One region of the Candidatus Accumulibacter phosphatis genome, then DNA from elsewhere that is predicted to be linked to it. Evidence: riboswitches for the same ligand, from Rfam matches in the RefSeq annotation. Region 1 holds a riboswitch; each other region holds the start of a gene.
The links. Region 1 has a riboswitch for cobalamin ahead of CAP2UW1_RS19360 (TonB-dependent receptor domain-containing protein). Riboswitches for the same ligand answer to the same signal wherever they lie in the genome.

Region 1 (4,534 bases):
CTCTGCGGCTTGAAGATCAGTTCGTTGTCGGAGAGTTCGGTCGAGCGGTGGCTGAAGGTGGACAGCACGTGGATCTTGACGTCCTTGCCGGTGAGTCGCCGATCGGTGACGCGTGACCATAGGATCGGATGCATTTCCGCCATGTTCGAACCCCACAGCACGAAGGCATCGGCGTGCTCGATGTCGTCGTAGCAGCCCATCGGTTCGTCGATGCCGAAGGTGCGCATGAATCCGGCGACCGCTGACGCCATGCAGTGGCGCGCGTTCGGATCAAGGTTGTTGGTCAGCAGACCGGCCTTCATCAGTTTCGCGGCGGCATATCCTTCCCAGATGGTCCACTGCCCGGAACCGAACATGGCGATGTTGCGCGGACCACCCTTCTTGAGTGCAGCCTTGCACTTGTCGGCCATGATGTCGAAAGCCTGGTCCCAGGAAACCGGGGTGAACTCGCCGTTCTTATCGAACTTGCCATCCTTCATGCGCAGCAGCGGCGTCGTCAGGCGATCCTTGCCGTACTGAATCTTGGACAGGAAATAGCCCTTGATGCAGTTCAGTCCCTTGTTGACCGGGGCGTCGGGGTCGCCCTGGGTGGCTACGATGCGTCCATCCTTCGTTCCCACCAGGACGCCGCAGCCGGTGCCGCAGTAACGGCAGGCGCCCTTGTCCCAACGCACGCCGTCATCCTTTCCCGGTGCCGCCTGTGCAAAGCCGGGAAGGCTGATGCCGGCGACACTGGCGGCGGCAGCCACCGCATGGCTCTTGATAAAGTCACGACGTGTCAAAGTCAATTTCATCTCATGCTTCCTCATCAGGATCGGGTTCGAACTGGTGGTAGACCATGGACGCCGAGAGCACGCCCGGCTGCTCATTGATCTGCGCAAAAAGCTTGGTCACTGCTTGAGTCGAGTCGGCCTCGATGGTCACGATCATTTGCCCGGATTCGGTTGCCACATGCACCTCGACGCCACCGAGCGCGCAGAGACTTGCCTTGACCCGGGTAATCGCTTCGGGCCGGGCATTGACCAGTACGCTGGAGATATTCATGAATTCGCGACGCTCCTGTGCACAGGTCGGCCGGTTGCTGTGCCGGTACCGTCCGGCACGGACCGTTACAGTCCTGCGTCAGACGGACACTCTAAGCCTCTCGCAGAAGCTTTTTCTTGATACAAATCAAGCGGAAAAAATATGAGAGCGGGATTCGCCGGGCGACGATCCGCGGTTGGCGGCGGGCGGGCGCAGGGGCCATGCACCGGCCCGGTCAGGGCTGCCGGAAGGGGACGCTCACGCAGCGAGCGGTCGCCGTCAGCGCAGTGATTGGTGCCGGGAAGCCTGCGGGCATTCCCTGCAGGAAGCCGCGGGCCAGATGACTGGGCACGCCGACGATAGCGAAAAAAAAACGCGGAACCGAAGTTCCGCGTCTTCCCTTTTCCTTGTCCCCGCGAGTGCCGTCAGGCCGGCATCCTGAACCTGGATTCAGTTGGGTCACTTTCCTCCCGCATCAGGTATGCCCGACATGTGGGGCACACACAACAGCAGTTTCGATGGTCGGCGACCGATGCCAATAAGCATTGGTCCAAGGAATCTATGACCTTAACAAACACCGCAGGGAACTCTCTCGAAGGCTGGGAGGAACTTTACGTTCCAGTCACTCCCCGGTTTGCTGCGGCTTCAGCACCGCCACAAGTTCCGCCTCCATGAAAGAAATTCTACGCCGAACGTCGTCGATGTCCAGCCCTATTTCAGATTCAATTTTCTGATGCTGCTCGGGGCTTTCCTGATTCCGGTGAAGGTGCTCGTGGGCAATATTCAGGGCGGCCATGACGGCGATCCGCTCGGATAGATTGCTTCTGGTCTTCTCGGCGATGTCGCGCATCTTGCCATCGACGTAGGCGGCGGCGTTGAGCAAGGCCGCGCGCTCCTCGGGTGGGCAGGCAACACGGTATTCCTTGCCGAGCAGGGTGATGTCGAGAAAGCTGGCTTCGTTGGGCATCAGATGCGGATTCTTCAGGCCTTGGCCTCTGGCAGTTGCAGGGCAAGCGCTTCCAGCCGGGCGAAAGCGGCTCCCATGCGCTCGGTGAGGCGGTTCTTGTCGGTTTCGGCGGCAGCGAGACGTTCGCGGAGTCCGTCATTCTCCGCGCGCAACGTCTGGCAAAGTGACACGACCTCGGTGATCCGGCTCTCGAGCGCATTGAGTTCATCAAGCATGGGCCAGACTATAGAGTCAAAAAGCTTGTTCGGTCAAGGCGTAAGAGGCGGTTCTCAAGGTGGTTTGTGCCGGCACCGGCGCTTTGTCTCGTAATCACGTAGGCGTCTGGTCCGAAGCGAGGTTATACTCCGCGCTTCCGCGGACCTCGGGTCGCGGGAGAGATCGTGCAAGGTGCCGCAATGCAGCTTTGCTGCAGCGGTTAAACGGGAAACAGGTGCGTGTTCATGCAACATCATGCCTGTGCTGTCCCCGCAACGGTAAGCGAGTGTGGGCGTGTCGATAGGCCACTGGGCGAAAGCCTGGGAAGGCGACATGTCAAGACTTGCAAGCCCGGATACCGGCCTTCGCACACATGGACGGAGGTGCCGCGGGGATGCGGACACGCAACGCTCGGCGCGCTCGCGCCTGTTGATGGTATCCCTGTGCAGTTCCGTATTTTTGCTCGCCGACCTGCGGGGACGCTCGTCGGCAACAGGGAGAAACCCATCATGCATCCAAGCCAGGCGCGCGCACATTCTGCCGCGAAACTGCTCACTCTTGTCGCCGTATTCTTGTCGACCGCGGCAAGCTCCGCTGACCTGCCCCTTGATCCCATTGTCGTCACCGCGACTCGCCAGCCAACACGCAGCAACGAGTTGATGAGTGACGTGTCGGTCATCACGCGCGAGGAGATCGAGCAGGCCGGCGAAACCTCGCTCGCACAACTGCTGGCAAGGCAACCGGGAATTCAATACATCGCGAACGGCGGTGCGGGGAGCAATAGCGGCGTCTTCATTCGTGGGGCGGCGAACAATCAGTCGATCCTGCTGATCGATGGTCAACGAGTCGGCTCGGCGACCACCGGCAGCCCAGCGCTCTCGCGCATCCCGCTCGACCAGATCGAGCGCATCGAAATCCTGCGCGGCCCGGCGTCGTCGCTCTACGGTGCCGATGCCATCGGCGGCGTGATCCAGATCTTCACCCGGCGCGGCGAGGGGCCGCCGCGTGTGAACGCCAGCACCGGCTATGGCTCCTACCAGACGAGCGACAGCACGGTCGGCGTGTCGGGCGGTACGGATCTCGTTTCCTACAGCGTGCAGGCCGGCTACATCGACACACGCGGTTTCAGCACGGTTCACAACAAGCAGGACAGCAATTACAACCCCGATCGCGATGGCTATTACAACAGGAACTTGAGTGCCAGCTTCGCCGTTCGCCCGGCCAAGGACCAGGAAATCGGTGCGAACCTGCTGGCCAGCCAGGGTACCAACCAGTACGACGCGAATGACTTTGGCCCTCTCGGTGCGGCGCCGAACTACAACAGCGACCAGACCGTCAGTTCCTACTCGCTTTGTTCGCGCAACCGCGTGAATGCGACGTGGACCAGCACGCTGCGTGTCGGGCGCAGCACGGACGATGCCAGGGACTATGCCGGCGCTGTCAGAAGTGCCTCCTTCCGCACCGACATGGATCAGGCGTCCTGGCAGAATGACATCAAGTTGCCGGTCGGCGAAGCGCTGCTGGCGGCCGAGTACACCCAACAGAAGGTGTCCGGTACGACCGACTATGCGGTCAGCGAGCGGACCATTCGTTCCTTGCTGGCTGGCTGGAACGGCCGCATCGACCAGCACCGCCTGCAGTTCAACCTGCGACGTGACGACAACTCACAGTTCGGTGGTGAAACCACCGGTTCTGCGTCGTACGGTTACCAGTTTACGCCGGAGTGGCGTGCGCACGTCTCCTACGGAACGGCGTTCCGCGCCCCGACATTCAACGAACTGTACTTCCCCGCCAGTTTCCTTTTCGCGGGTGGTAACCCGGATCTGAAGCCGGAGAGAGCGAAGAACGCCGAGGTGGGCGTCAACTGGGAACACGCCAGCCATCGCTTTGGGGCCGTCTTCTACAACAATGATCTCACCGACCTGATCGAATTCCGGCCACCGACTTTTGCGCCGGTGAATGTCAGTAAGGCCTTGTTGCGGGGCGCGACGCTCACCTACGATGGGCGTTTGTCGGGCTGGGGGTTGGGGGTCGCCATCGACTTTCTGGATCCGCGCAACGAGGAGAATGGGCCAAACAACGGCAATCGCCTGGCGCGTCGCGCCGAGCAGCAGATGAGCAGCTACCTCACGCGAACGTTCGGTAACTGGGAATTGCGTGGCGAGTGGCAACTCGTGGGCAATCGCTACGACGACCCGGCCAACCGCGACCGCCTCGGGGGCTACGGTCTGATCAACCTCTATGCGGACTATCGTCTGCAGCGTGACTGGACATTCTTTGCGCGCGCCAACAACATCTTCGACAAGTATTACGAGACGGCCGACAACTACGCGGCAGCGGGAGCGAACG
Region 2 (4,534 bases), 1.4 Mb from region 1:
CGACGGCGGCGGGTCGCACATGTGGTGGCGGGTGGCTCATATTCCTGCTCCTTGATGAGTAGCATGCCCTAAAATTAGACCATGGTGAGCCACTACGCAATCGTTCCTGCTGCCGGCACCGGTGCGCGCTTCGGCGGCGAGACGCCGAAACAGTACCAGCTATTGGCCGGGCGCCCCCTGATCTACTACAGCCTCGCCGCCCTTTGCCGCCAGCAGCGCATTGAGCGTGTCTGGGTCGTCCTCGCGGCGGACGATATCTGGTGGCGCCAGCACGACTGGACAAGCCTCGGCTACAAGCTGGAGACCGTCTTTTGTGGCGGCGCGACCCGTGCCGAGAGCGTCGCCAACGGCCTGCGCGCCGCCGCCACGGCCGCCGATGACGACGACTGGGTCCTCGTGCATGACGCGGCGCGCCCCTGCCTGTCGCAGGCGATGCTGGCCGCCCTCTGCGACGAACTCGCCGACGACCCGGTCGGCGGCCTGCTCGCCGTGCCGGTGGCCGACACCTTGAAGCGTGCCGACGACGCGGAGCGCGTGGCGCGTACCGAGCCGCGCGACGGACTCTGGCAGGCGCAGACGCCGCAGATGTTCCGCTACGGCCTGCTCAGCCATGCCCTCGCCGAGCACCCCGGCGGTACCGACGAAGCGTCCGCCATCGAGGCCGCCGGTTTGCGGCCGCGGCTGGTCCGTGCCGACGCCAGCAACCTCAAGGTGACTTATCCGGCCGACCTGCGTCTGGCGGAAATGATCCTGCAGGCGAAGGTACGGGTAGACGAATGATCCGCATCGGCCAGGGTTGCGACATTCACGCACTAGTACCGGGCCGCCGCCTGATCCTCGGCGGCGTCGACATTCCGCATCACGCCGGACTGCTCGGCCATTCGGACGCCGATGCCCTGCTGCATGCGCTCACCGATGCGCTGCTCGGCGCCGCCGCCCTCGGCGACATCGGCCGCCACTTCCCCGATACCGACGAGCGCTATCGCGGCGCCGACAGCCGCCAACTCCTGCGCGCGACGGTCGCGCTGCTGGCGCAGGCGGGCTGGCGAGTCGGCAACGTCGATGCGACGATCATTGCCCAGCAGCCCAAACTGTCGCCGTATCTGCCGCAGATGGTGGCCAACATCGCCGCCGACCTGCAGATTCCCGCCGACGGCGTCAACGTCAAGGCGAAAACCGCCGAACGGTTGGGCTTCGTCGGCCGTCGCGAGGGAATCGCCGCCGAAGTGGTGGTGTTGATCAGCCGGGAAGCGTAAGCGGGTACCTGCTGCTCCGGCCGTCGACGCCGGCATCAGTCGTCCGTTGACGAGTCAGCCGTGCCGGCAGCGAAAACGGGCTCGCAGCGGACTTCGGTCTTGACCGAGTTGGCGATGAAGCACTCCGCGTGCGCCTGATGGTGCATCTCCACCACCTCGGCAGGGGTCGGCAGCCGACTGCCGGAGAAAGCGACTTGCGGCCGCAGCGTGACGACGGTCATGGCCAGCTTGCCCTCGCTGTTCCTGGCCATGACGCCCAGCGGGCTGTCGGCGTAGCTATCGACGCAGAACTTGCGGCGGGCGGCGATCGACAGGAACCACAGCAGGTGGCAACTCGCCAGTGCGGCGACGAAGGCTTCTTCCGGGTCCACGGCCGCCGGATCGGACATCGGTACCGGTACGACGTGCGGTGAAGACGAAGCGGCAATCTCCACACCGCCGTCGAAGCGCAGCATGTGCCTGCGGCTGTAACGGTTGCCGAGAAAATCCTGCTCGCCGCGCAGCCAGAGAAGTTGTGCGCCATAGTCAGCCATGCTCGGACTCCGTTGGTAGGTTGATGGGGTGCGGCCAGGGGCCGTGAGGGCGGTGGTGCGGCAGTCGCCATCTTCGCACGTCTCGTCTCGGAGCGTACTTCCTCGGCGTTTTTCCCGTCTGTCCGAGGCCAGGCCGCCCGCGCCAGGGCGCCGGCGAGCTTGACAGCGCGGCCTTGGGCAGGGTAAAAGTCGCGCATGCTTCAGGTGTCCCGACGGTGTCTTCCCGAGGGATGAAATGGGAAGCCGGTGCATCTGGCCTGTCTTGCAGGCCATGACCATCCCGGCGCTGCCCCCGCAACGGTAAACGAGAGCAAGGATCTGCAGTAAGCCACTGTGCCAGTGCACGGGAAGGCTCAGGTTCAGGGAGACTTCCTCGCTCGTGAGCCCGGAGACCGGCCTGAGACATGCGAATCGGCATTGCGGCGGGCGATGTTTCGGTGGTCTGGGGTCTTCCTCATTTCTCCGTCATCCCCTGCTCGATGTGCCGTGAAATCATTGAACGCGAACTCGCGCGGGTGTGCGGGGAGGGGAACAAAGTGCATTCGTCTTGCTTTCCGGTCCTTTTCGGTCGGCATTCGCGCGAGCGGCTCACGGCATGAGCGACGACGAGGTCCACGAGGTCGACGAGAGCCACCGCGCCCGCATGCAGCGGAAGAAGGCGGTGGTCGACGCCGCGATTGCGCGCGCCGATCAGGACAAGGGTGTGCTGCTGGTGCTCACCGGCAACGGCAAGGGCAAGTCGAGTTCGGCCTTCGGAATGGTCGTCCGCGCCCTCGGTCACGGCATGCGGGCCGGCGTCGCGCAGTTCATCAAGGGGCGCTCGGACACCGGCGAAGAGGCCTTCCTCCGCCGCCAGCCCGAGGTCGTCTGGCACGTGCTCGGCGAGGGCTTCACCTGGGAAACGCAGAACCTCGCGCGCGACCGTGAAACGGCACAACGCGGCTGGACGGTGGTGCGCGCGATGTTGCGCGACTCCTCGCTGGGCCTGGTCGTTCTCGACGAACTGACCTACGTGCTGAAACGCGGCTGGCTCGACCTGGCGGCCGTTCTTGCCGACCTCGAGGCCCGCCCGCCGATGCAGCACGTGGTGATCACCGGCCGTGGCGCCCCGCAAGCCCTCTGCGACGCGGCCGATACGGTCAGCGAGTTGCGCGACGTCAAGCACGCTTTCCGCGCCGGCGTGCGCGCTCAGAAGGGGGTCGATCTGTGAGATCCGTCCCGGCGATGTTCGTCTCGGCGCCTGCCTCGGGCCAGGGGAAGACCACCGTCACGGCGGCTCTGGCGCATCATCACCGCCAGCAGGGGCGGCGCGTACGCGTCTTCAAGAGCGGCCCCGACTTCCTCGATCCGATGATCCTCGAGCGGGCGTCGGGTGCGCCGGTCTATCAGCTCGACCTGTGGATGGGCGGTGAGGATCACTGCCGCCAACTCCTCTACGACGCGGCGGCTGAGGCCGACCTGATCCTCGTCGAAGGTGTCATGGGGCTCTTCGACGGCGATCGCTCGAGCGCCGACCTGGCCATGCTGTTCGGCATCCCGATCCTCGCCGTCATCGACGGCGGCGCCATGGCGCAGACCTTCGGTGCGCTCGCGCACGGGTTGGCCACCTACCGGCCGGGCTTGCCGTTCGCCGGCGTGTTCGCCAACCGGGTCGCCGGCGAGCGTCACTACGAGATGCTCGCTGAGAGCCTGCCACCGGGACTGCGCTCGTTCGGCTGGCTGGCGCGCGACGGCGACGTCGCGCTGCCCGAACGACACCTTGGCCTGGTCCAGGCCGCAGAGGTCGCCGATCTCGATGCGCGCATCGCCCGCGCCGCCGCCGCGCTCCATGGGGTCGAGCAGGTGATGCCGGCGCCGGTCACGTTCCGTGCGGCGGTCTCGGAGCCGCCGTCGCGTTGGCTCGCCGGCGTGCGCATCGGCGTCGCGCAAGATGCCGCGTTTGCCTTCCTGTATCGCGCCAATCTCGATCTGCTGCGTGCCCTGGGCGCCGAGCTGACTTTCTTCTCGCCGCTCGTCGACGCGACGCTGCCCGCGGCGGATGCGCTGTACCTGCCGGGGGGCTATCCGGAACTGCACCTCGACCAACTCGCCGCCAATACCGGGATGCAGGCCGCGTTGCGCGCGCACCATGCCGCTGGCAAGCCGATCGTCGCGGAGTGCGGCGGCCTCCTGTATCTGCTCGAGTCGCTCACCGACGCCGAGGGTCGGCGTGGCGAGATGGTCGGGCTGTTGCCGGGGCAGGCGACGATGCTCGCACGCCTTGCCAACCTCGGGTTGCACAGCGTCGAGCTGCCGGAAGGCAGTGTTCGTGGGCACACCTTCCACTACTCGCGGCTGGAGTGCCCGCTCGCGCCGATCGCCGTCAGCGTCGGCGCGCGTCCGGGGCGGCGTGGCGAAGCCGTCTATCGCGACGGGCGTCTGCACGCTTCGTATCTGCACCTCTATTTCCCGTCCAACCCCGAGGCCGTGGCGCACTTGTTTGCACCGGGCCCTTCCCACTTTCCAGGCTGAGGCAGTCGTCATGCGTAGCGAAACCCCATCAATTCACCGCTCGCCGGTCCGATGAGCGTCGGCAAGGTATGGTTCGTCGGCGCTGGCCCGGGCGATCCGGACCTGATCACGGTCAAGGGCCGCGATCTGATCACGCGCGCCGGGGCGATCCTGTTCGCCGGTTCGCTGGTTTCGGAAGCGGCGATGCGCTGGGCGCCGGCGGGCTGCGAGGTTGCCGATTCGAAGGATATGGCG
Region 3 (4,534 bases), 2.2 Mb from region 1:
GCGCTTGAGCACTTGCGGCAGGACGATGCGCCGCATCGTTTGCGGATAGCTGAGCCCGAGGACACGCGCACCTTCGTACTGGCCCCGATCAATCGACTGGATGCCGGCGCGAAAGATCTCGGCAAAGTACGCCGCGTAGTTGAGCACGAAGGCGACGATGGCCGCCGGAAAGTCCGGCAGGCGGACGCCGATCACCGGCACGAAGGGCAACGCAAAATAGATGAACAGCATCTGCAGCATCAGCGGCGTGCCACGCATCAGCCAGATGTAGCCATTGACCAGGCCGCTCAGCACGACGAAGCGCGAAATCCTGACGAGGGCCAGGACCAGACCGAGCGGTACGGCGAGGACGAAGCTGATGAGAAAAACCTGCAGCGTGACCCCCGTACCCTCGATCAGGGGGGCCATGATCTCGATCACATAGTCCATGCACCGTTACTTCTTGATGATGTCCTTGCCGAACCACTTAGTCGAAATGGCGGCGGCCGAACCATCCTTCTTCATCTCGTCGAGCGTTTTCTGCAGTTTCGCCATCAGTTCGGTGTCGTCCTTGCGGGTGCCGACGCCGTAGTCCTCGGTGCCGAAGTTCTCGTCGAGAACACGGTACTCACCGGGCTTCTTGGTCGTGTAGTAGCGGCCGACGACCTCGTCGACGACCAGCGCATCGAGTCGACCAGCTCCCAGATCCATCAGTGCGGTGACGTTGTCGCCGAACTTCTTGAGTTCCTTGAGTGACTTGGCCGTGGCCGCGTCCTTCTCGACAGCCTCGATGGCGCTGCTGCCGTCCTGCACGCCGACCACCTTGCCGGCGAGGTCGGCCTTGGTCTTGACCGGCGACTTGTCGGTGACGACGATGATCTGGCGGTTTTCCAGATAGGGCGTGGTGAACAGGATCTTCTCCTTGCGCGCCTCGGTGATCGTCAGACCGTTCCACAGCACGTCGACGCGCTTGCTGTTCAGCTCGGCTTCCTTGGCATTCCAGTCGATCGGCTTGAACTTCACTTCAGCGCCGAGCCGCTTGCCGGCCTCGCCGGCCAGATCGATGTCGAAGCCGACGAGCGTGTTCTTTTCGTCGCGGAAGCCCATCGGCGGAAAGTTGTCGTCCAGACCGACGACAATGGCGGCAACCGGCGCCGGCACTGTCGCCGCTTTGCCTTCAGCAGGATTCTCCTTCTTGCCGCAGGCTGCGAGCAGCGCAGCGGACAACAGGACGATCGACAGAACTGCAGTTTTCTTCTTCATTTTTGTTTCCTGTGACGAGAACGATATCAGCATGGCAGGCCACCGCCGCAGATACATCACCAACGTGCGGCGGCGCCATGCCGGGGTCAGGTACGGCAAGGGCGACAGTATACCCAAGTCTGCGCACCCTCCCCGGCTGAATCGCCGGCGCCGCGCGTCGCCTCGACATCCGCGAACATTCGCGCGAACGCTTGGGCCTGGCACGCGCTTCACGTATACTTCGCTTGGTTCAGGTGCCATGCCGCACAACCGTGCGGCAGGTGAAACGGGAAGCCGGTGACCGTACGATTCCACGAATCGTGCCAGTCCGGCGCAGCCCCCGCTGCTGTATGCCCGACGAGTTTGCCTCATGCCACTGCGTGATTGACGCGGGAAGGTCGGCAAAGGAGAAGGAAGGCGAGCCAGAAGACCGGCCTGAACCACAGGCAGTGCCAATCCCCGGGGTGACGGGAACGGTTCCGTTGATCAGCCGCAGCGGTTGCTTTGCAGGCGGTCCGTCTTCCGATCCTCGCCTCACGATGGTGCTTCCTGCCTTTCGCGCAGAGGAGGATGGTCATGCACATCATGGAAGGCTTCTTGCCCATCGAACATGCCGTCGGCTGGACGCTGGCGTCGGCACCCTTCGTCATCTACGGCCTGCGCGCCGTCAGGCAAAGGGTCCACGAGCAGCCCGAGCAACGCATGCTGCTCGGTGTGGCGGCGGCTTTCGCCTTCGTTCTATCGGCACTCAAACTACCCTCGGTGACCGGCAGTTGCTCGCACCCGACCGGCACCGGGCTCGGCGCGATCCTCTTCGGCCCGGTCATCATGGCGCCCATCGGTGCCGTCGTGCTCCTCTTCCAGGCACTGCTCCTCGCCCATGGCGGACTCACCACTCTCGGCGCCAACCTGTTCTCGATGGCGATCGTCGGCCCGTTTGCCGCCGCTGCCGTCTTCCGCCTGGCGCGTGGCCTGAAGTGCTCGTTTGCCGTCAGCGTCTTCCTCGCCGCCAGTCTGGCCGACCTGCTGACCTACGTGACCACCTCGCTGCAACTGGCCTGGGCTTTCCCTGACCCGGTCGGCGGCTTCGCCGCCTCCTTCGTCAAGTTCGCGGGCATTTTCGCGATCACCCAGATCCCGCTGGCCATCAGCGAGGGTCTGTTGACGGTCGTCATCTTCAATGCCCTGGCGCGTTTCAACCCGCGCGAACTGCAGGACATGAAGGTCATCGGCAGCAGCGAGGTGCGCGCGTGAAACGCCATCAGAACCTCTTGCTCCTAGTCGCCGTCGTGCTGCTCACCGCCCTGCCGCTGTGTCAGGTGCAAAGGCCCGAGGCGGGCGCGGACGGCAAGCCGATCGAGATCTTCACCGGCGCCGACGACAAGGCCATGGCGCTGATCGGCCAGATCGCCCCCAGCTACCAGCCGTGGTTCGAGCCGCTGATGGAACCCGCCAGCGGTGAAGTGGCGTCGCTCCTGTTCGCCTTGCAGGCCGCCCTCGGAGCCGGCTTCATCGGCTATTATCTCGGCGTTTCGGTGACCCGCGAGAAGATGCGGCGCGAAGCCGGAAAGCGCCAGGAGGCGGACGCCGGCGACAGAGCGTGCTGATCGAACAATGCGCCTACGCCAACCGCTGGCGCAAGGCGGCTCCGGCGGCCAAGGGCCTGTTCTCGCTGTGCGGCTTCGTCGCCGCGTTTGCCGCGGCCAGGCCGGAAACAGCCCTCCTCGTCGCCGCCCTGGTTGCGCTCTCGACCATCGCCGGCGCCGGCGTCTCCCCCGGCCACTACCTGCGGGTGGCCCTGCCGGCGCTGGCCTTTCTCGCTCTCGGCTGTATCTCGCTGGCCTTTTCGCTCGACCTGAACGCCGCGACCGGGGCCATCGGCCTCCAGTTCGCGCCGGACGGTCTCGGCAAACTGGCGGCGGTCGGCGCACGTTCGCTCGCGGCGCTGGCCGCCCTGCTCTTCCTGGCCCTGACGACACCGCTGATCGACCTGGTCGCCCTCCTCCGCCGCCTGAAAGCACCGGAAACCCTGCTCGAGATCATGGTGCTCTGCTACCGCATGCTGTTCGTTTTCTCGGAGGCGGTTCATGACACCCTGACGGCACAGTCGGCGCGCCTCGGCTATGCGACGCCACGTCTCGCCATGCGCTCGCTCGGCGGACTGGCGGCGAATCTCACGCTGCAGGTCTGGGAGCGCGCGCACGCCCTGCATGTCGCCGCACAGGCACGCAACAACGATGGGCCGCTGCGTTTCATGGAGCCGCATTTCGAGCAAACGGCGCGCGCCGTCGGCATTGCAGCCACGGCCGGCAGCGGCCTGATTGCTTTGGCGCTTGGACTTCGATGACGTTGGCGATCGCTGGCCGGACGACGGAAGCGCTGCTCGCCCTCGAGCAGGTCGGTTTCTCTTACCCCGATGGCAGCGTCGGGCTCGCCGACTGTTCGCTGTCGATCATGCGCGGCAGCCGCAATGCTTTGATCGGCGCCAACGGTTCGGGCAAGACCACCGTCTTCCAACACACCAACGGGCTGCTGCGACCACAGGCCGGCGCGGTCCGCTACGCCGGGCAGGCCATCGATTACAGCCGCGGCGGATTGCGTCGCTTGCGCAGCAAGGTCGGCATGGTCTTCCAGAACCCCGACCGCCAGTTGTTTTCCGCCAGCGTTCTGGAGGACGTTTCCTTCGGTCCCTGCAACCTTGGCCTGGACAGCACGACGGTACGCGACCGGGTGGCAGCGGCGCTGCACGCCGTTGGCATGTCAGCCTTTGCCGACAAGGCTGTACACCACCTGAGCTTTGGCCAGAAGAAGCGCGTCTGCATAGCCGGCGTACTGGCCATGGAACCCGAACTGCTGGTGCTCGACGAACCGATGGCCGGCCTCGACTACCGCATGCAGGAAGAGCTGCTGGCGGTGCTCGATGGACTGCACGCGCGCGGCATCACGCTTCTGTTGGCCACGCACGACATCGACTTCGCGTACCGCTGGGCCGACCAGATCCACCTGATGCGCGCCGGCAGTTGCACGGCCTCTCTCGACGCCGTGCATCTCGCGGAGTACGCCGGCGAGTTGTCGGCGCAGGGTCTGCCGTTGCCGGCGGTCATTCCCCTGCAGCATGGGCTGACGGCGCGCGGCCTGCTGTCGAGGGAGCAGCGACCGCGCAGTTGTGCCGAACTGCTGGCGGTGCTGGAAGGCGGCCAGTCAGCGGCGGGAGCCCGACCATAGAAAAAGGCGGCACCCGAAGGTGCCGCCTCCTCCACTCCTCCCCTTTTACTTCAGAATGCGCAAGACCGGTCAGGCCGTCTGGCTGCGC
Region 4 (4,534 bases), 1.1 Mb from region 1:
GCTGGGAATCCCGCGCGAAACCGCCAGCATCGCGTACCAGGCAGGATCGGGATCGACACGCAGGCGTGCCGCATAGGTGCTGGTCGGGTAAATCGACGGACCGGCCAGGCTGCCGAAGTTGGCCACTTCCGCCGCCATCCCGAACGACGGATGCAGGAAGACTCCCGAGGCGTCGGTGACGTAGAACTCGCTGTCGATCGGGTAGAGACCAAGCCGAAGCGATGCCCTGTCGTCAAGGAAGGCTTGCTGCAGCCACGCCTTGAAGACGCCGGTACGGTTGACCGGTGCCTCGAGGTTATCGACGCCCATCAGGCTGCCGACATAGTTGAGATTGACTCTGCCGCCAGTGTTGCTGATCAACTGCAGAAAGGCGGAACCGCCTGTCCAGCCGAAGAGTTTCTCGCCGTCGAATTGCAGGACGAGGTCGGTATGGCCCATGTAGGCCCCGCCGTGCTGCAGGCCGCCGGCATTGTTGCGCAGGTAGTCGGCCGTGTACATGAGGTCGGCCTGGACGCCTGCGTCGTAGAGCCGCTTGCGGGCGCCGCCCCAGTCGCCGGTGAGGGTGCTTTCCTGCCAGTTGGGGGTGTCGTCGGTGGCATCGCTTGCCGCTACTGAATCTCCTTCGGGGGCTTTGCCGGCCGCTATGACTTTGCCAAGGTCGGCGGGATTGTCGGCCGCAGCGCCCAGAGTAGTCAGCGGTTGACCAAGAAAAGAGGCGAGCAGCGCCGCCCCGAGGAGGTTGGTCAGCTTGTTTCTGGCTATCAACATTGTTTATCGCTCCTTCATATTTGTTTTGGCCAGCATGGCCAACAGTTCATGGATCGTTCGCGGCTTGCCCGCATCCGAGACCTGCCCGCGGGCAGCAAGTGCGTGCTGTAGCTCGACGACTCCGGGCTATGGCAGCCCAACTGCCGACAAGGCATTCCCCGCCGTCGGCCAGCTTGGCCGCGTCCAGCGAAGCCACACAATGACCGCCCGTCACCAAGTGAAACCGGTCGGCCCAGCGGTAGGTGAAGTCGATCTCGTGCGTCGCCGGCAGCAGAGCAATGCCCCGGCCATGTAGCTCGCCCAATACCGCCAACAGATCCTCCTGCGCGCTGTGATTCAGGCCGGCCATCGGCTCGTCGAGTACCAGCAACTCGGGGTCCATGGCGAGCACGCCGGCGTCGCTACCCGCAGATAGCGTCCGCTCGGTATTCCGGCACCTGCCAGCGTCACTGCGGCGATCAGTAGAGGGACGACGGTCGTCGCGACGGGTACCCCCGCAGTGAAGGCCGCGCCGAGCCCGCACAGCGCGAAGATTCCCTTGACCACTGGCGAGACCCGCCGCCAGCGATTGGTGTAGGCCGATTGCTCGATCAGTAGGCACCGGCACCTTCGTCCGCCGCCTTCCTGCGCGCGGCATACTTCTCACGGGTAACCGAAACGCCAAAGTAGTAGCCGATGAAGCCCGCCCCCAGAGCAGCCTGCAGAGCAAACAATAGAGAGGCGATCTCCCCGCTAGCGGGTTCCATCAGCGGCTCGAACCATCGCGTGTAGTTCGGACTGATGTCACCGATCAGATCCTTCGCCTTGTCGTCCGCACCGGCGAAAATCTCGACCGCTTTGCCATCTGCAGCCGGTGCCGGCTTCTCCACCAGCCACAGCGGAAAAACGGCGAGCAGCACAACCAGAATCAGAAGGATGAGGTTTTGATGGTGTTTCATGCGTGCGCCTCCCTGCCGCCAAGGAGTTTCAGCTTTTGCAATTCCTGTGGGTTGAAGCGGATCAAGGCGTTGAAAATGACCACCGTCAGCAAGCCCTCGCTGATCGCCAGCGGGATCTGGGTGATCGCAAAAATTCCGGCAAACTTGACAAAAGAGGCGACAAAGCCGCCTTCCAGATCAGGGAAGGCCCAGGCCAGTTGGACCGAGGTGGTCACGTAGGTCAGCAGATCGGCCATGCTGGCGGCGATGAAGACACTGACCGCGAACGACAGCTTCAGGCTGCGCGCCAAGCGAAACAAACCGGCAGCCGCGAATGGTCCGACAATAGCCATCGAGAAGATGTTGGCACCGAGTGTTGTCAGGCCGCCGTGTGCGAGCAACAGCGCCTGGAAGAGCAGCACGACCATGCCAATCGGCGCCATCGCCGCCGGGCCGAAGAGGATGGCGCCAAGCCCGGTGCCGGTGGGATGCGAGCAACTGCCAGTCACAGACGGCAGCTTCAACGCCGAGAGAACGAAAGTAAACGCTGCCGCCACACCGAGCAGCATTCGTTGCTCGGGATTCTCCTGGATGTGTTGTTTGACGGCGTGAATGCCGTAGATGACGAACGGCGCGGATGCCACGGACCAGCCCACAGCATGCTCGATAGGCAAGAAGCCTTCCATGATATGCATGACTCTCTCCCACAGTGAGAAATGACCAGATGCGCCATTTGGGGGAAAAGCAAACAGATCGGAAGACAAGCCGCGCGACGACAACCGACTGACGGCGAATCGACGCAACCTCTCCCTTTACCCCGGGGATTGGCGCTACATTTGATTTGGGCCGGTCTTCTGGCTTGCCTTCAGTCTTCTCCAGCAGCCTTCCCATGCGCGAGCACAGTGGCGTTTTGCGGAGTCGTCAGGCTTACAGCAGCGGGGGCTGCGCCGGACTGTCTGAAGGATCAGAGTCACCGGCTTCCCGTTTCACCCGCCCCACGGTCGTGGAGCAAGGCACCCAAACAGAGTCAACTATACTATACGGTGGGCGTCATCCGGCAACAGGCAGAAACCTCGCTCGCACGGTGCCGCCCCTTTGTTACGGTACCGCGCGGACTGCCTCGGTGTCCCCCGGCCTGCGCAGCATCTTGTTGACTTCGTCGGCGTGCATTTCTTCGTCGACGATCAGGTCCCGCGCGTACTCTTCGAGCAGGATGTTCTTTCCCGCGACGATCTCAAGCAGCCTGTAGTAGGCGGCTCGGGCCAGAGTCTCATGCTCCAGGCTCTCGCGCAGGATATCCCCGGTATCGTGCTGATACGTTTCCAGCAGGGGCCCGATTCCCAAGGACGGATGACCACCCAGCAAGGTCACCAGTTCGCCGGCGCGCCCGGCATGGACCAGACTCTCCTCGGCGTTCTTTTTCATCCAGTCAACGATCGGGATGCGGTTGTAGCCATAAACCATCAGTGCGTAATGCGTGTAACGCACGACACCAGCCAGTTCAAGCTCCATGATCTGATTGAGAACGGCAACTGCTTCGTCACGGTCAAAGTCACTCATCTTGATTCTCCAATAGTTAGCGCTAAACAGAGGTCGTGCCTGCAATTGGTGTGCGCCGTCACCAATCAGGGCTGATTGAGGCCAAGGCTACCCGCCATTGTTTTCGGGAACCCACCACCAAGTTCGAGTCCCGGCCGCGCACGCTCACAGCGCCAGCTGCAAGCGCACCCCGGCGACGGTGGCGTTCGGCAAGTACAGACCCGGGTTCAAGATCCGCTGGACGAGCGGTTGCAGGACCACCCCGGGGGCCAGTTGTGCCCGGTAGGTCATTTCCACGGCCGTTTCCGCGGCCGACGACAGCGGCTCGCCCAGCTCGTCCGATAACTGCGCGCGCCCCTGCGGACCCGCGTGCGCACGCGTCGCGGCGATACCGAAGGTGTCTTTCTCGCGTCCGGCGAACGGACCCCGGAAGCTGAAGCCGACGCTGAGCGAGTAGTCGAGGGTGTTGGTCCGGCCGTCGGTGAAACCGTAGCGGACGAAAGCGGCGAGGTCACGGTTCGATTCCGGAACCCGAAACACCGTCTGCTCAGCGAGGAAATAGGCGCCCCAGTGCGTTGCCAACAGCGGTTCGTCGGCGGCATCGACGGCAACGAGTTGCGGGAAGCGCGGCGAGAATCGCCACATGCCCACGGCAAGCTTGCTGATCGGCACGAAGTCGTCCTTGGCCTCGGCCGGCGTGCTCTCGCGCAGCAGTCCGGCCTTGGCCGGACTGAAACCGACTTCGCCGATGAGCATGCTGCCGGTACCCTTCGGCCAGCTGACATTGGGGCCGGCGGTGGCTATCCGCTCGCTGGGAATCCCGCGCGAAACCGCCAGCATCGCGTACCAGGCAGGATCGGGATCGATACGCAGGCGTGCCGCATAGGTGCTGGTCGGGTAAATCGACGGGCCGGCCAGGCTGCCGAAGTTGGCCACTTCCGCCGCCATCCCGAACGACGGATGCAGGAAGACTCCCGAGGCGTCGGTGACGTAGAACTCGCTGTCGATCGGGTAAAGACCAAGCCGAAGCGATGCCCTGTCGTCAAGGAAGGCTTGCTGCAGCCACGCCTTGAAGACGCCGGTACGGTTGACCGGTGCCTCGAGGTTATCGACGCCCATCAGGCTGCCGACATAGTTGAGATTGACTCTGCCGCCAGTGTTGCTGATCAACTGCAGAAAGGCGGAACCGCCTGTCCAGCCGAAGAGTTTCTCGCCGTCGAACTGCAGGACGAGGTCGGTATGGCCCATGTAGGCCCCGCCGTGCTGCAAGCCACCGGCGTTGTTGCGCAGGTAGTCGGCCGTGTACATGA

Region 2: it holds a riboswitch for cobalamin, as region 1 does, so the genes downstream of both, cobO (cob(I)yrinic acid a,c-diamide adenosyltransferase) here and CAP2UW1_RS19360 (TonB-dependent receptor domain-containing protein) in region 1, are expected to answer to the same signal.
Region 3: it holds a riboswitch for cobalamin, as region 1 does, so the genes downstream of both, CAP2UW1_RS10205 (energy-coupling factor ABC transporter permease) here and CAP2UW1_RS19360 (TonB-dependent receptor domain-containing protein) in region 1, are expected to answer to the same signal.
Region 4: it holds a riboswitch for cobalamin, as region 1 does, so the genes downstream of both, CAP2UW1_RS02095 (energy-coupling factor ABC transporter permease) here and CAP2UW1_RS19360 (TonB-dependent receptor domain-containing protein) in region 1, are expected to answer to the same signal.

The regions. Positions count from the first base shown of each region.
Region 1 covers NC_013194.1:4,463,488-4,468,021, reverse strand. Annotated here, with positions in the region: gene napA (nitrate reductase catalytic subunit NapA) at 1-794, opposite strand, end outside; gene CAP2UW1_RS19375 (chaperone NapD) at 796-1,044, opposite strand; RNA gene ssrS (6S RNA) at 1,430-1,612, opposite strand; gene CAP2UW1_RS19370 (cell division protein ZapA) at 1,646-1,990, opposite strand; gene CAP2UW1_RS19365 (hypothetical protein) at 2,005-2,205, opposite strand; cobalamin riboswitch at 2,362-2,566, shown strand; gene CAP2UW1_RS19360 (TonB-dependent receptor domain-containing protein) at 2,695-4,534, shown strand, end outside.
Region 2 covers NC_013194.1:3,020,755-3,025,288, reverse strand. Annotated here, with positions in the region: gene amrB (AmmeMemoRadiSam system protein B) at 1-40, opposite strand, end outside; gene ispD (2-C-methyl-D-erythritol 4-phosphate cytidylyltransferase) at 82-780, shown strand; gene ispF (2-C-methyl-D-erythritol 2,4-cyclodiphosphate synthase) at 777-1,256, shown strand; gene CAP2UW1_RS13070 (OsmC family protein) at 1,292-1,789, opposite strand; cobalamin riboswitch at 1,975-2,204, shown strand; gene cobO (cob(I)yrinic acid a,c-diamide adenosyltransferase) at 2,385-2,999, shown strand; gene CAP2UW1_RS13060 (cobyrinate a,c-diamide synthase) at 3,014-4,300, shown strand; gene cobM (precorrin-4 C(11)-methyltransferase) at 4,352-4,534, shown strand, end outside.
Region 3 covers NC_013194.1:2,305,577-2,310,110, reverse strand. Annotated here, with positions in the region: gene CAP2UW1_RS10215 (amino acid ABC transporter permease) at 1-429, opposite strand, end outside; gene CAP2UW1_RS10210 (amino acid ABC transporter substrate-binding protein) at 436-1,242, opposite strand; cobalamin riboswitch at 1,457-1,674, shown strand; gene CAP2UW1_RS10205 (energy-coupling factor ABC transporter permease) at 1,798-2,475, shown strand; gene CAP2UW1_RS10200 (energy-coupling factor ABC transporter substrate-binding protein) at 2,472-2,828, shown strand; gene cbiQ (cobalt ECF transporter T component CbiQ) at 2,822-3,568, shown strand; gene CAP2UW1_RS10190 (energy-coupling factor ABC transporter ATP-binding protein) at 3,565-4,446, shown strand.
Region 4 covers NC_013194.1:486,266-490,799, forward strand. Annotated here, with positions in the region: gene CAP2UW1_RS02080 (carbohydrate porin) at 1-768, opposite strand, end outside; gene CAP2UW1_RS02085 (hypothetical protein) at 815-1,150, opposite strand; gene CAP2UW1_RS02090 (energy-coupling factor ABC transporter substrate-binding protein) at 1,359-1,706, opposite strand; gene CAP2UW1_RS02095 (energy-coupling factor ABC transporter permease) at 1,703-2,380, opposite strand; cobalamin riboswitch at 2,513-2,721, opposite strand; gene CAP2UW1_RS02100 (ferritin-like domain-containing protein) at 2,784-3,245, opposite strand; gene CAP2UW1_RS02105 (carbohydrate porin) at 3,390-4,534, opposite strand, start outside.